DNA from 3 places in the Roseovarius conchicola genome. Region 3 is predicted to be linked to each of the others. Evidence: riboswitches for the same ligand, from Rfam matches in the RefSeq annotation. Region 3 holds a riboswitch; each other region holds the start of a gene.
What was found. A riboswitch is a leader RNA that binds a small molecule or an ion and turns the genes downstream of it on or off. The one in region 3 is predicted to bind cobalamin.
Positions count from the first base shown of each region.

Region 1: linked by a shared signal. The riboswitch ahead of V6N02_RS14520 (hypothetical protein) and the one ahead of V6N02_RS04090 (DUF1636 family protein) in region 3 are both predicted to bind cobalamin.
Region 2: linked by a shared signal. The riboswitch ahead of V6N02_RS11210 (energy-coupling factor ABC transporter permease) and the one ahead of V6N02_RS04090 (DUF1636 family protein) in region 3 are both predicted to bind cobalamin.

Region 1 is NZ_JBGEHK010000005.1:35,758-40,267, forward strand. It holds gene V6N02_RS14510 (alpha-hydroxy acid oxidase) at 1-547, shown strand, start outside; gene V6N02_RS14515 (hypothetical protein) at 629-940, shown strand; cobalamin riboswitch at 1,008-1,209, shown strand; gene V6N02_RS14520 (hypothetical protein) at 1,313-1,582, shown strand; gene V6N02_RS14525 (sugar O-acetyltransferase) at 1,601-2,149, shown strand; gene V6N02_RS14530 (DUF1127 domain-containing protein) at 2,345-2,566, opposite strand; gene V6N02_RS14535 (Mrp/NBP35 family ATP-binding protein) at 2,834-3,925, shown strand; gene metF (methylenetetrahydrofolate reductase [NAD(P)H]) at 3,944-4,510, opposite strand, start outside.
Region 2 is NZ_JBGEHK010000003.1:402,126-406,635, forward strand. It holds gene cobM (precorrin-4 C(11)-methyltransferase) at 1-371, shown strand, start outside; gene V6N02_RS11200 (cobyrinic acid a,c-diamide synthase CobB) at 368-1,681, shown strand; gene cobA (uroporphyrinogen-III C-methyltransferase) at 1,678-2,403, shown strand; cobalamin riboswitch at 2,421-2,634, shown strand; gene V6N02_RS11210 (energy-coupling factor ABC transporter permease) at 2,706-3,383, shown strand; gene cobF (precorrin-6A synthase (deacetylating)) at 3,448-4,209, shown strand.
Region 3 is NZ_JBGEHK010000001.1:866,036-870,545, forward strand. It holds gene aroQ (type II 3-dehydroquinate dehydratase) at 1-296, opposite strand, end outside; gene V6N02_RS04080 (recombinase family protein) at 886-1,119, opposite strand; gene V6N02_RS04085 (recombinase family protein) at 1,116-1,235, opposite strand; cobalamin riboswitch at 1,503-1,721, shown strand; gene V6N02_RS04090 (DUF1636 family protein) at 1,822-2,226, shown strand; gene V6N02_RS04095 (ABC transporter ATP-binding protein) at 2,223-3,005, shown strand; gene V6N02_RS04100 (ABC transporter substrate-binding protein) at 3,018-3,965, shown strand; gene V6N02_RS04105 (FecCD family ABC transporter permease) at 3,967-4,510, shown strand, end outside.

The DNA of each region.
Region 1 (4,510 bases), on a different contig from region 3:
GCAGCAAGGGATGCCGCGGATGCGCCTGATTGACGATTATGCGCCCGATACCAAGGGGTTGCCCTCGAACGCTCATGCCGGATACCTGCTGCGCACCGCACCGGATTGGGACTATCTGCGCTGGGTGCGCGATGCCTGGGACGGGCCGATGGTGGTCAAAGGGATCTTGCGGGTTGAGGATGCCCAGCGGCTTGAAGATGAGGGCGTTGATGCGATCTGGGTGTCCAACCATGGTGGTCGACAGTTTGATGCGGCCCCGACCGGCATCGAGATGTTGCCGGCGATCCGGGCAGCGACACGCCTCCCCTTGATCCTGGATGGCGGTGTCGAGAGCGGGCTTGATATCTTGCGGGCCATCGCTTTGGGCGCGGATTACGTGATGATGGCGCGCGCGTGGCACTATGCGCTGGCCGCGCTTGGCCCTGCTGGCCCCGCGCATCTGGCTGATATCCTGCGCGCTGATCTGATCGCCAATATGGGGCAACTTGGCCTGACCAAGCTTACCGAGGTGCGCGAATGTGTTTGGTCCGGCTCGGTTCCGCGTTAACGATGTCTTTACCTTGTCGTTGAGCGGCTGCGCGCGATCCAATAGTTTGTGGTCACCGTGTTAACCCGGCGGAGAGGCGCGATGAAAGTGACCAGACTGATCCTGATCGCGACAGGTCTTTTGCTTTCAGCCTGCGCTGCGCCGCCCAAGGCTCCAACGATGAGCGCTTTTGATCTGGATTTGTCGCACCCATCGCCAAATTCCAATTACATCCGCGTCGCCCCGGGGGCGGGTGAAACCGGGTTGCCCCTGCCTCAACATATCCTGAGTCCCGATTTTTCAACCTATCTGCGCCAACAGACCGGGTGTGTGCGGGATGCCTCGCGTCCCACAGCAGTGTTGGGGAATCGTGTCATGCCCGCCGGGTATATGGTTCCGATCACCTGTCCATGACGACCTCTGCCTGTCGGTTTCATGCCGCATCGCGGCGAAGTTTGACTTGCGCGGTGTATCGCTTTGGGCAAAACTGAAAGTCTGAGGTGCCCCTGCGATTTGCACGATCAACGGGGAGAATTGGGAAGCCGGTGAGATACCGGCGCTGCCCCCGCAACGGTAAGAATTGGGGGATGTTGCACGATGCCACTGGGCCAGCCAACGGCCCGGGAAGGCGCAACATCCAGAGCCCGCCAAGCCCGGAAACCAGCCTTGGGTCTACGTCGAATCGCGGTGGGCGGTCGGGACGGATGATTGGCCTCAAAAGGCCCCATCCCTCTAGGCTCCATCGCCCCATCCGGCCCGGGGTGTGGCCGGGGAGAAACTGAGAACATGACTGCCACACGCATTATAGACGGGTTGGAAGCCCTTGACTTGAAAGGTGAAGATGCAGCCGCAGCCGCGCGGCTGGGGTTTCTGGAATGGGTGTTTGCCATGCCGGGCGCGGCCACGCCACAAGACGCGGTTGATGCGCTGAAAGTACCTGAGGCGCAGAATCCCGGTAGCGCTGCGGCGCAGGCTTTTGTCGATTTCCTGCACCAGGCGACCAGCCCTGTGACGCGACCCCGGTCACGGGGCGGGCGCGCGCGGCGCTTGCATTAGAACAGGAATCGGGCGGCCATGAATTCAGAACGCGAGAAAATGGCCGCCGGGCAATGGTATACCTGCCTGGACCCCGAATTACTGGCTATGCAGATGCGGGCGCGGGATGCGCTGCATCAACACAATCACCAACACCCGGATGAGCGTGGGCCGTTAGGGGCCAAACTGGCCGCGCTGATGGCACATGTTGGGCAGGATGTCTGGATCGAGTCTCCGTTTCATTGCGCCTATGGCGTGAACATCTATCTGGGCGACCGGGTCTATCTGAATTCGGGCTGTGTGTTGCTGGACACGGCCGAACTGCGCATCGGCGCGCGCAGTATGTTGGGGCCTCAGGTGCAGATTTACTGTCCCAACCACCACAAGGATCGCCAGAAGCGTGCCGAGGGGCTGGAACGTGCGCGTCCTGTCAAAATCGGAGAAGATGTCTGGATTGGGGGTGGTGCGATCATCCTGCCGGGCGTCACTATCGGCGACGGGGCCATTGTCGGCGCTGGCAGCGTTGTGACAAAAGATGTGCCTGCCGGCGTGACCGTCGTCGGAAACCCGGCGAAACCTTTGACTTGAAATAAGAATGGCGGCACCCGAGGGAGGAGAGGGTGCCGCCATCAAAGCACGTCAGACCCAAATGGGAGGAGGAGGGTCGTTCGCGATCTTGACCGGGTCAGAAACCCGGGAATTTTGGCTATGACATCAGGGAGGAGGAGTGCCATAGCCGGGTACAGATGCCCCGGGGGAGGAGGAGGGACATCCGATCTGGTGTTAGGTCTCTGCGCCGTAGACAGCCTCGCGGGCCGCGCGTTTGATCTCGCTGCGGTGCAGGCCCATATCGGCCAGTTGTGCGCTGCTGAGTGAGGACAACTCGTCCATAGTGATGCGGTAGTTGCGGTAATCCTGGATCCGCTGCACAGTCTTGTTCAGCGTTTCGGCGATGGTCAGGGTGAGCGCGTTGCTGCGCGATTGGGTCAGGGGTGCAAACGTCATTGTCTTGGGTCCTTGCGGAATACTATTCATTGCGACGCCCGTTCTGGGCTGCTCGTGTCTCTTGTTGGAGAAGATAGGTATATGCTGCAGGTGCACAATCCCCTGTCGGAGCAATGCTGCTATGCAGCAAGCGCATAGAAGAAAGTGACCTAACGTCATGCTATTGTTGCAATAATCCTGAGCGACACTAAGAGTGTTACGAAGTCGCCTTGCGCCCGGCGCAAAACATGCCACCTATAGATCAAAGGCCAAAACAGGAGCGCGCGTATGTCCATCACCCCAGAGCAGATCAAAGCCGAGTTGGATCGTCTGGAGCTGCCGGATGGCGGTACGCTGATCTCGCGCGATATGGTGCGTGCATTGATGATTGAAGGCGATACGGTGCGCTTTGTGATCGAAGCGCCTAGCCCGGATATTGCCCGCCAGATGGAACCTCTACGCGCGGCTGCAGAACGTGCAGTGCTTTCGCTGGAGGGTGTGGCAAATGCCAGCGTTGCCCTGACCGCGCATGGACCCTCAAAAGCCCCGCCCGCCGCCCCCGGCGGCGGCGCAGCGCCCAGCCTGAAAATCGGGGGGCATGCCAAGGGCGGTCAGGAATCGATACGGCCCGATACTATCCGCTCGATCCTGGCTGTAGCGTCGGGGAAGGGCGGTGTAGGGAAATCGACCGTTTCGTCCAATCTGGCCGTGGCCCTGGCCAAGCAGGGCCGCCGTGTTGGGCTGCTGGATGCCGATATCTATGGCCCCTCGCAGCCCCGTATGATGGGCGTCAACAAACGTCCGGCCAGCCCCGATGGCAAGATTATCGAGCCGCTGCATGCCCATGGCGTCACCCTGATGTCGATTGGCCTGATGCTGGACGAAGAAAAGGCGGTGATCTGGCGCGGGCCGATGTTGATGGGTGCATTGCAACAGATGCTTAGCCAGGTGCGCTGGGGCGAATTGGACGTGCTGATCGTCGATCTGCCGCCGGGCACGGGCGATGTACAGATGACCTTATGTCAACGGGCCGCGCCCACCGGGGCGTTGGTTGTCTCGACCCCGCAGGACGTGGCGTTGCTGGATGCCCGCAAGGCGATTGATATGTTCAACACGCTGAAAACCCCGGTGCTGGGCATGATCGAGAACATGTCGACCTTCCATTGCCCCAATTGCGGGCACGAGGCGCATATTTTTGGACAGGGTGGGGTTGCAGCCGAGGCCGAAAAACGCGGCTTTCCGTTCCTCGGCGCGTTGCCGATTGACCTCGACACGCGACTGGCCGGGGATTCGGGAATCCCGATTGCCGCGGGAAACAGCCCTGCGGCCGAAGCCTATGCGCGGTTGGCTGACCGTTTGATTAAAGGCGGGGTGGCCTGAGGCGCACAGGGTCGACGCTCAGGCCACATCCCGCAGCTGAACACGGGGTGTTACGCCCAAGGCATGACAGATATCCCGTGTCAGGTCCGGTTTGTTGAGAGTGTAGAAGTGCAGATGCTCAACACCGCCATCCAGCAGCTCTGAACATAGTTCGGTTGCAATGGCGGTTGCCAACAGGTCATGACGGTCGTCACGCAGCGCCTTTTCAAACGCATCGTCCATCCAGGCGGGGATATTGGCCCCGCAGGCCGTTGCAAACTTTCGCGTCCCGGTCCAGTTTTCAATTGGCAGAATGCCAGGGATAATCGGCGCATCAATCCCGGCTTTCTCGCAGGCATCGCGGAAACGGAAGAAGGTTTCGGCCTCAAAGAAGAACTGGGTGATCGCTTCGGATGCACCGGCATCAATCTTGCGCTTGAGCCACTCGACATCGGCCTGAGCGCTGACTGCTTCGGGGTGCTTCTCGGGGTAGGCGCCCACGCGGATGGTGAAATCACCGGTATCTGCCAGCGCCTCAATCAACTCGCAGGAATTGGCGAATCCGTCGGGATGGGGTTCGAACCCAGCGCTGCCTTTGGGGGGATC
Region 2 (4,510 bases), on a different contig from region 3:
CGGGACGCGCCTCGTCCATGCCGGAAGATGAAACGCTGGAAAACTTCGCCGCCACGGGGGCGACATTGGCAATCCACCTGTCTGCGCATGTGCTGGACGATGTGGTGGCCCGGCTAACGCCCAAATACGGGGCGGACTGCCCGGTGGCCGTGATCTGGCGCGCCACATGGCCGGATCAGAAGATCATCCACGCCACCTTGGGCACCGTGATCGAAGCCACAGGGGGCGAGCGCGGGCGCACCGCCCTGATCCTTGTGGGCTCTGCCCTGGGCGCGCAGGAATTTGACGAAAGCTGCCTTTACGCCGGGGATTATGACCGGCGCTTCCGCCCTGTCGGCACCCAACCCCGTTTTCCGGAGGAAACCACATGAGCCTGCCAAACGGATTGATGATATCTGCCCCTGCTTCAGGCACCGGCAAGACGACCTTGATGCTGGGGCTGCTGAACGCGCTGGCCAAGCGTGGCATGTCCGTCCAGCCGTTCAAAAGCGGACCTGATTATATCGACCCCGGCTTTCACCGCGCCGCCGCTGGACGCGCATCTTTCAACCTGGACAGCTGGGCGATGGGGCCGGGCATGCTGGGCGCGCTTGTCGGTGCGGCAGAGGGGGCCGATCTTGCCCTGGCGGAAGGGTCCATGGGGTTGTTCGACGGGGTCGCGCAGCCGGGCGAGACGGGGTCTGGGGCCAGCGCCGACATCTCGGCGATGACCGGCTGGCCCGTGATCCTGATGCTGGATGTTTCGGGACAGGCGCAATCGGCCGCAGCCACAGCGCTGGGGTTCAAGACGATGCGGCCCGACGTGAAACTGGCCGGTGTGGTGTTGAACAAAGTGGCCAGCCCGCGTCACAAAATGCTGCTGAGCCTCGGGATGGAGGCCGTCGGTGTCCCGGTTCTGGGTGCCCTGCCCCGGCAGGGTTCCGTGGAACTGCCCGAACGGCATTTGGGGCTGGTGCAGGCCGAGGAACAGCCCGAGCTTATGCGGCTTCTGGATGCGGCGGGCGATTTCATCACCGAACATCTCGATCTGGACGCCGTGCTGGCCGCCGCTGGCGCAACGACACCGCCGAGCGGGGCCTCGCAAATGCCGCCACCCCCCGGGCAACGCATTGCGCTGGCACGGGATGCGGCGTTTTCCTTTGTCTATCCTCACCTGCTGGACAGCTGGCGCGCGGCAGGGGCCGAGATCCTGCCATTTTCGCCGCTAGCCGATGAGGCCCCGGATGACAGCGCCGATATCTGCTGGCTGCCCGGCGGCTATCCTGAACTGCACGCGGGTGTTCTGTCCGCCGCCGAGGCATTCCGCAGTGGATTGCAGAACTTTGCCGAAACGCGCCCCGTGCATGGCGAATGCGGGGGCTATATGGCCATGGGCGACGGGTTGATCGACAAATCCGGGACACGGCACCGGATGGCGGGCCTGTTGGGGCTTGAGACCAGCTTTGAGAAGCGCAAGATGCATCTGGGATACCGGCGCGTGACGCTGAAAGCGCCGATGCCGGGGATGGCGATGGGGGCCGGGCTGCGCGGGCACGAGTTTCACTATACCACCATCCTGGCGCAACCCGATGCGCCGCTGGCCACGGTGGTGGATGCCAACGGGGCCGAAGTGCCGGAAACCGGATCACGGCGCGGCCATGCCACGGGCACCTTCTTTCATCTGATCGCAGGCGCGTCGTGAGCGGGTTTGTGTCATTCGTATCGTCCGGGCCGGGCGATCCCGAGCTGTTGACGGTCAAAGCCGTTGATCGCCTTCAATCTGCCGATGTGGTGTTATTTGACGATCTGTCCTCGGGGCCGATCTTGTCGCATGTGCCCCCCGAGGCCGACCTGATCGGGGTGGGCAAACGCGCGGGGCGCGCCTCGCCCAAGCAGGATCATGTCAGCCGGCTGTTGGTGGAACATGCCGAAACGGGCGCGCGGGTTGTGCGCCTGAAATCCGGCGATGCGGGCATTTTTGGACGTCTTGAGGAAGAGGTGGACGCCCTGTCGCAAGCCGATATCCCGTTCGAAATCGTCCCCGGCGTTACGGCGGCCTCGGCAGCAGCGGCGGCAGCCTCGATCCCCCTGACCCGCCGCCTGACGGCGCGGCGCGTTCAGTTCATCACGGGCCACGATGTCGCTGGGATGCTGCCTGAAGATCTGAACATGGCCGCCCTGGCCGATCCGCTTGCCACGACGGTCGTTTACATGGGACGGCGCACCTTTGCCGCCCTGGCCAGCAAGCTGATCGCAGCAGGCCTGCCGGGCGAGACCCCCGCCTTGTTGGCAGAATCGGTCTCAACTCCGGCCCAACGCCTGACCCGGCATTCGGTGCACAGCCTGTCGGAGGTGACGGTTGATACGGCCTCAACCGCGCCGGCCCTGATACTTTATGGCCCCTTGGCAACTGAGAAGGATTGACAGACCAAGCCTTCACGTGACACGCAATTATTGACGGTCCCCAAAACGGCGCAAAGCGTCCGGGGTAAAAGGGAACACGGTGCGGTTTAGCCATCAGGCGCCAAATCCGTGACTGCCCCCGCAACTGTAAGCGGTGAGCGACCCGCAAAGCCACTGGGCGTCCAAGCCCGGGAAGGCGCGGCAAGCAGCGACCCGCAAAGTCAGGAGACCTGCCGTCAGGGGCATGTGCCCCACCAAACCGGTCCAAATTGGGCCATCTTCATAACCAAAGCCGTCGGGGAAGACGGCAAGGAGACAGTGAAATGCATATTGAACCCGGAATCGTAGACGGCGCGAAAATCGTGCTTTCTTATGCCACAGCCGCCGCCGCAGGTGGTGTTGCCGCCAAGGCCGCTTTTGACATGGTGCGCGAAAACGGCGCGCTGGCCTTTGCAGGCCGCGCGGCGATTGCCACCGCTCTGACCTTCATCTTTTTCGAGGTGCTGCCGCACTATCCCGTCGGCGTTAGCGAAGTCCACTTCATCCTCGGCTCAACCCTGTTCCTGCTGCTGGGCGCCGCACCGGCGGCGTTTGGCCTGGCCCTGGGCCTGTTGGCGCAAGGTCTGCTGTTCGCGCCGTTCGACCTGCCGCAATATTTCATCAACGTCACTACGCTTCTTGTGCCGCTGTGGCTGGTGCGTGAAATCGCCAATCGCATCATTGCGCCCAACACCGCATACGTGGACCTGAAATACAGCCAGGCTCTGGCGCTCTCGACCGCCTATCAGGGCGGCGTTGTGGCCTGGGTAGGGTTCTGGGCCTTCTACGGCCAAGGCTTGGGTGCCGAGACCATGACATCGGTTCTGACCTTCGGGGCGGCCTATATGCTGGTGATCATCATCGAGCCGATTGCGGACCTCGCTGTCCTGGCCGGAGCCAAGGCAGCCCGCGGGATGACGGGCGGCGCATTGTTCAATGCGCGGCTGCATCAGGCGGCCTGATCCTGTTTAAATCCAAGCGCGGCCTCTGGTTTGGGGGCCGCGTTTTTGTTTCCGGAACCCTGCTATGTATCTCCTTTCTCTGGTTGGTATCGGCACTGGCAACCCCCAGCACCTGACGTTGCAGGCGGTTGATGCACTCAATGCGTGCGATCTGATTCTGATCCCCCGCAAAGGTGCAGACAAAGAAGACCTGGCCGAGGCACGTCGGCAGATTTGCGCAAACGTCCTGCGCCCGGAGGGACCGCAGATTGCCGAGTTTGACCTGCCAGTGCGCGATCCCGATACCCCGGATTACCATGACCGGGTCAAAGACTGGCATGATGCCATCGCCGCAGTCTGGCATCGTGAGATATTGGCGGGGTTGCCCAATGGAGGACGGATTGGATTCCTCGTCTGGGGAGATCCGTCGCTCTATGACAGTACGCTGCGCATTGCCGAGCGCCTGAAAGGGCAGATGGAACTGCGGGTCGAGGTCATCCCAGGCGTTACCTCTATTCAAGCGCTGACCGCAGGGCACGTCATCCCGCTCAACACGATCGGTGGCCCAGTGACCATCAGCACAGGCCGCCAGCTGCGCGACAAGGGCTGGCCAGAGGGCTGTAGCACACTCGTCATCATGCTGGACGGTGGGTGCGCCTTCCAAACCCTGGCCGACGGAGAGTTTGACATCTGGTGGTCTGCCTATGCTGGCATGCCACAGGAAATCCGCTTGTCCGGCGCGTTGGACCAGATATCAGACGAGATCCTCAAAACGCGGGCAGAGGCGCGTACCCGGAACGGATGGATCATGGATATCTACCTCCTGCGGCGACGCGGCCCCCGGTAGTCGGACCAGCATAAGCCTCCCCATCTGAACTGGTCCTGCAGGATCTGGCTGGCTCCCTGGTCGATCGGCTTTTTTGTTAGGGACTAACGCCGTCTCCGCGATCTACACGGTGGACCACGATATCTGGACAGGTAAGCAGCTTTGCCAGAAAAAGATAGCCTATCTGTCAACAAGGAAAAACGCTGCCATAGGGGCAAACTTTAGCCACTGTGGAGTACCACATAGTTTGACCCTCGGGCACCTGCTAACCCATTGATTTGTAGTCACCCAAAATCTGAATGACGCACCTGATTGACCTTTT
Region 3 (4,510 bases):
AGCTCGATGACCGGCAGTTCCACCGAACTGATCGCATCCATCAGTGCGATCGACGTATGCGTATACGCACCCGCATTCAGGATAATCCCATCATGGACACCGTGCGCCGCATGAACCTGATCCACCAGAACGCCTTCACTATTATGTTGCTGAAAGGCGAGGGCGACGCCTAGCGATTTGGCGCTCGCTTGGCTCATCTCTTCGATATCGTCGAGCGTGGTCGAGCCATAAACGTCTGGCTGACGCTGACCCAGCAGGTTGAGGTTGGGTCCGTTCAAAATCAAAATAGATGTCATAATGCGTGTCCTTTGGATCAAGTCTTAGACTCTCAGCGCTGCATCTGTCGAGGCCAGTCGAAAAGAAAGACTTGAGGGAGCCAGCCCGGGAGTTAAGTTCGGACAAGCAGAAGACAGAGGCAGACCATCATCCCGCCGAACCAGATTGCGTTAACTTTATCCCGTATCATTCTGTAAATGCTAAATTAATTACAAATCATCATTTATATTATATTTACATAATACTGATTATGCGCTTTTTACGATTGTAACGCGGCGCATGTGTCGGATCATCTGTATAATGGGACTGAATTGTTGAGACACATATCCCCCTGAATTCAAAAATTAAGTCATTGGCGTATTTCCTGCGTTGGAAGGAAATCTCCACGGCACGGCGGCATATGCGCCCTGCTGGTCAGCTCAACCTTGAAAGCGTCGTATGAGCAACACCGAGGTCTAGCGCAATGGCTCTGCAGTCTCGCCGTTGGCAATGCGTTCACGGGCGAGCTGGCGCTGATGCTCGGACAACTTTTGTTTACGTCCAAACCTGACGCTCTTTTGGGCCGTGCCTTCACGGCCTTCATTCCCGCGCGGCGTGATACGTTCTCGTTCATCTTCGACAAGGGCGGAGAGAAAAGCCAGAATTCACCTTGCCCATCGGCGTGGCCAGATCGAGCCAGGGTTTGTCCAGAACTTTCACGCAGGCACCTCGATCCGCAATCCGCTGGATGATGGTGATGCCATCAATCATAGATCGGGTTGCCCTATTCCACTCAGCGATCACAAACACTCCCCCTGCCCCAAGCTTGTCAATTGCACATTCCAGCTGAGGCCGACCCCTCACAGTTTTCCAGATACCTTCTCGCGAAAAATCTTGTCGAGACTGGCGGCGTTCAAGGCACGTAGCTGGCGATCAAGGGATTGCCCATGACTGGACACTCTGGCGTAACCAATAAGCATATTCCGCGCCTATCAGATGCAGCAAATATGCACCGGATATATGCACCACATCAGAGCGTTGTTATCTTGGCCCTGCCCCATTGGTGCGAATATGATGAGTTTTGATACAATTTAGACTCTCGCCTTATCGCGCCAAAATGACCGATTTGCGGAACAAAGCTGCCCCTGGCTATCTTCCCTTTCATGGCGGCTTTGAAGCACATCATGGCCCTTCCCCATTTCCGGAAATCGGCATGCCGTAATTCTATTGACTTGGAGAAGTTATTGTCTGAAATGATCCCAGATGGTTTTCGGAAGACAAATGCGCTTTCGGAATGAAAAGGGAATACGGTGAGGAATAGCCAACAGGCGCCAAAACCGTGACTGCCCCCGCAACTGTGAGCGGCGAGCGAACTCGATGAACACCACTGAACGCGCAGCGTTTGGGAAGGTTCGGGCAAGCGACAACCCGCAAGTCAGGAGACCTGCCATCAAAGATGTAACTTCAACCTGGGCGGGGTGTCCGGACAGGAGGCCATGATGGCTTTACGGTTTGAACCGTGTGAAAATCGACCTGTGCTTGCCCCGCGCCATCGCGGAGGGCGACATGGGCGTACCAAGTCACAGAATTACCATCTGCACATCGTGCAAGCACAAGAGCGACAGCTGTCATCCCGGCTATGAGCTGATCGAACGGCTGCGCGCGGCCATCGATGCGGCCGGTGACACGATCACCGAAACGTTCGAAATCTCGGGCACCGCCTGCATGGCAGGTTGTGAGCATCCTTGCACGGTTGCCTACCACAGCACGCGCAAGGCCACTTATCTGTTCGGGGATATAGAGCCCGGTCAGGATATTGACGACCTTGTTGCGTTTGCCCGGCAATACGCAGTTCCGGGGGATGGTTGGTGTTCTGCGATTGAGCGACCCGGTAAGTTGCGCACGCATACACTGGCACGGGTTCCGGCCATGATGCTTGCCCCAGAAGACAGCAAGGCGCGCCTGTCATGAGTGCCGCAAGCCTTGTCGCGGACGATATCAGCTGGGCGCCTCATAGTTCTCTGCCCCGCCTGCTTCATCCAGTCAGCTTCGAACTTCAGCCCGGGCAGGTGCTGGGCGTGGTTGGGCCCAACAGTGCGGGTAAATCCACGCTGTTGCGCATGATCTACCACTACCAACAGCCAACATCCGGGCGGATCCTGGTGGATGGCGAGGATATCTGGTCCCTCTCACCGCGTGCCGCGGCACGCAAAGTCGCGGCCGTCCTGCAAGAGCAACCTGGTGCATTCGGGCTGACTGTGCACGACATCGTTACCCTTGGGCGTACGCCGCACCGGCTGGGGTTTTCGACCCCCGGCGCGCGGGACGCCGAGATTGTTGACGCGGCCATAGACCGCATGGATCTTCAACATCTGATATACCGAGACCTTGGCACGCTATCGGGCGGTGAACGGCAACGGGTGATGGTGGCGCGCGCGCTTGCGCAGCAGCCCCGGGTGCTGGTGATGGACGAACCGACCAATCATCTCGACATCCGCCATCAGCTTGAAATTCTGTCGCTGATCCGCACCCTGGGCCTGACGATTGTCGTGTCCCTGCATGACCTGAACATGGCGGCCCAAGTCTGCGATGTGGTTCTTTTGCTTGAGGGCGGACACTGCAAGGGTTTCGGCCCACCCGAAGAGGTGCTGAGCGAAGCATCGGTGTCCCGGACATTCCGGGTCACCGCCCAACGTGAGACGCTGAGCCGCAGCAATAACCAGCATCTTTCATTTCATCTGCCGAACTAAAGGAAAACCCTGATGAAACTGACCTGTACTTCGACTGTATCGGGCGCTTTGCTTGCCTTGATGACAACAACCGCGTTTGCGCAAACCACCGTGCAAAGTTGCAACCGTGAAGTCACATTTAATGAGCCGCCCAGGGCCGCGATCTCGAACGACGTCAACCTGACTGAAATGATGCTGGCGCTGGGTCTGGCCGACCGGATGGTTGGATACACCGGCATTTCGGGCTGGAAAACGCTGGACGAAACCATGACGGCGGGGGTTGAGGAACTGCCAGAGCTGTCTGCCAAGTATCCCAGCAAAGAGGTGCTGATCGGCGCGGATGCCGATTTCTTCTTCGCAGGTTGGAACTATGGCATGAAGGTCGGCGGAGAGGTGACACCCGAGACGCTCGAGCCCTTCGGAATCAAGGTCTATGAGTTGACGGAAAGCTGCATTCACATCGGTGAAAAAGCCGCCGCCAGCATGGACGACGTGTATAACGACCTGCTGAATCTGGGCAAAATCTTTAACGTTGAAGACAAAGCTGAAAGCCTGGTGGAAGGCTACCGCGCCGAGTTGGCCGATTTCACGGCTGGCCTTTCCCCACTGAGCGAGGCCCCGCGTGTCTTCGTCTATGACAGCGGAGAGGACGTTCCGTTCACGGCAGGCCGTTACGCCATGCCAAATGCTTTGATCGAGGCTGCCGGTGGCACCAACATCGTGAATGATCTCGAAAAAAGCTGGGCCACTGTGGGCTGGGAAACCGTGGTTGAACGCAATCCCGAGGTCATCGTAATCGTGAACTACGGCGAGGTGACCGCCGAGGAAAAACGCAACTTCATGACATCTAATCCAGCCTTTGCGGATCTGGATGCCGTGAAGAACGACCGTTTCGTAACGTTGGAATATGTCGAAGCCACACCAGGCCCGCGCAACATCCAGGCGGTGAAAACTCTCGCCACGGCTTTCCGGGACCAATGAGATGATTGCAAGGGCAGCAGACAGCCGCAGCACCAGTTTCCGTTTTGTGACGGGCGGTGGGCTTGTCCTGCTGCTCTTCTCCATGTCTGTTGCCATCAGCGTGGGGGCCATATCTGTGCCCCTGCCAACCGTCTGGGGCATTGTGATCAACAAGATTGCCCCGGGCACCATCGCGCAAGACTGGTCCGCCGGGCGCGAGGCTATCGTCTGGGATATCCGCTTTCCCCGCGCTCTTCTGGCCTGCTTCGTGGGTGCGGGGCTGGCCATGGTCGGTGGCAGTCTTCAGGCGGTCACGCGCAACCCGTTGGCCGATCCACACCTGCTGGGCATTTCGGCGGGCGGTGCGTTTGGCGCCATTCTGGCACTTTTACACACCGGTATGTTCCTTGGGCTTCTGACGGTGCCCTTGTTTGCCTTCCTCGGTGCGCTTGGGGCGACACTGTTGGTGTTGGGTGTGTCGCAATTTGCCTCGGCCACCAGTGCAGATCGCCTGATCTTGGCAGGTGTGGCCGTGTCGTTCATCGTCATGTCCCTTGCCAACCTTC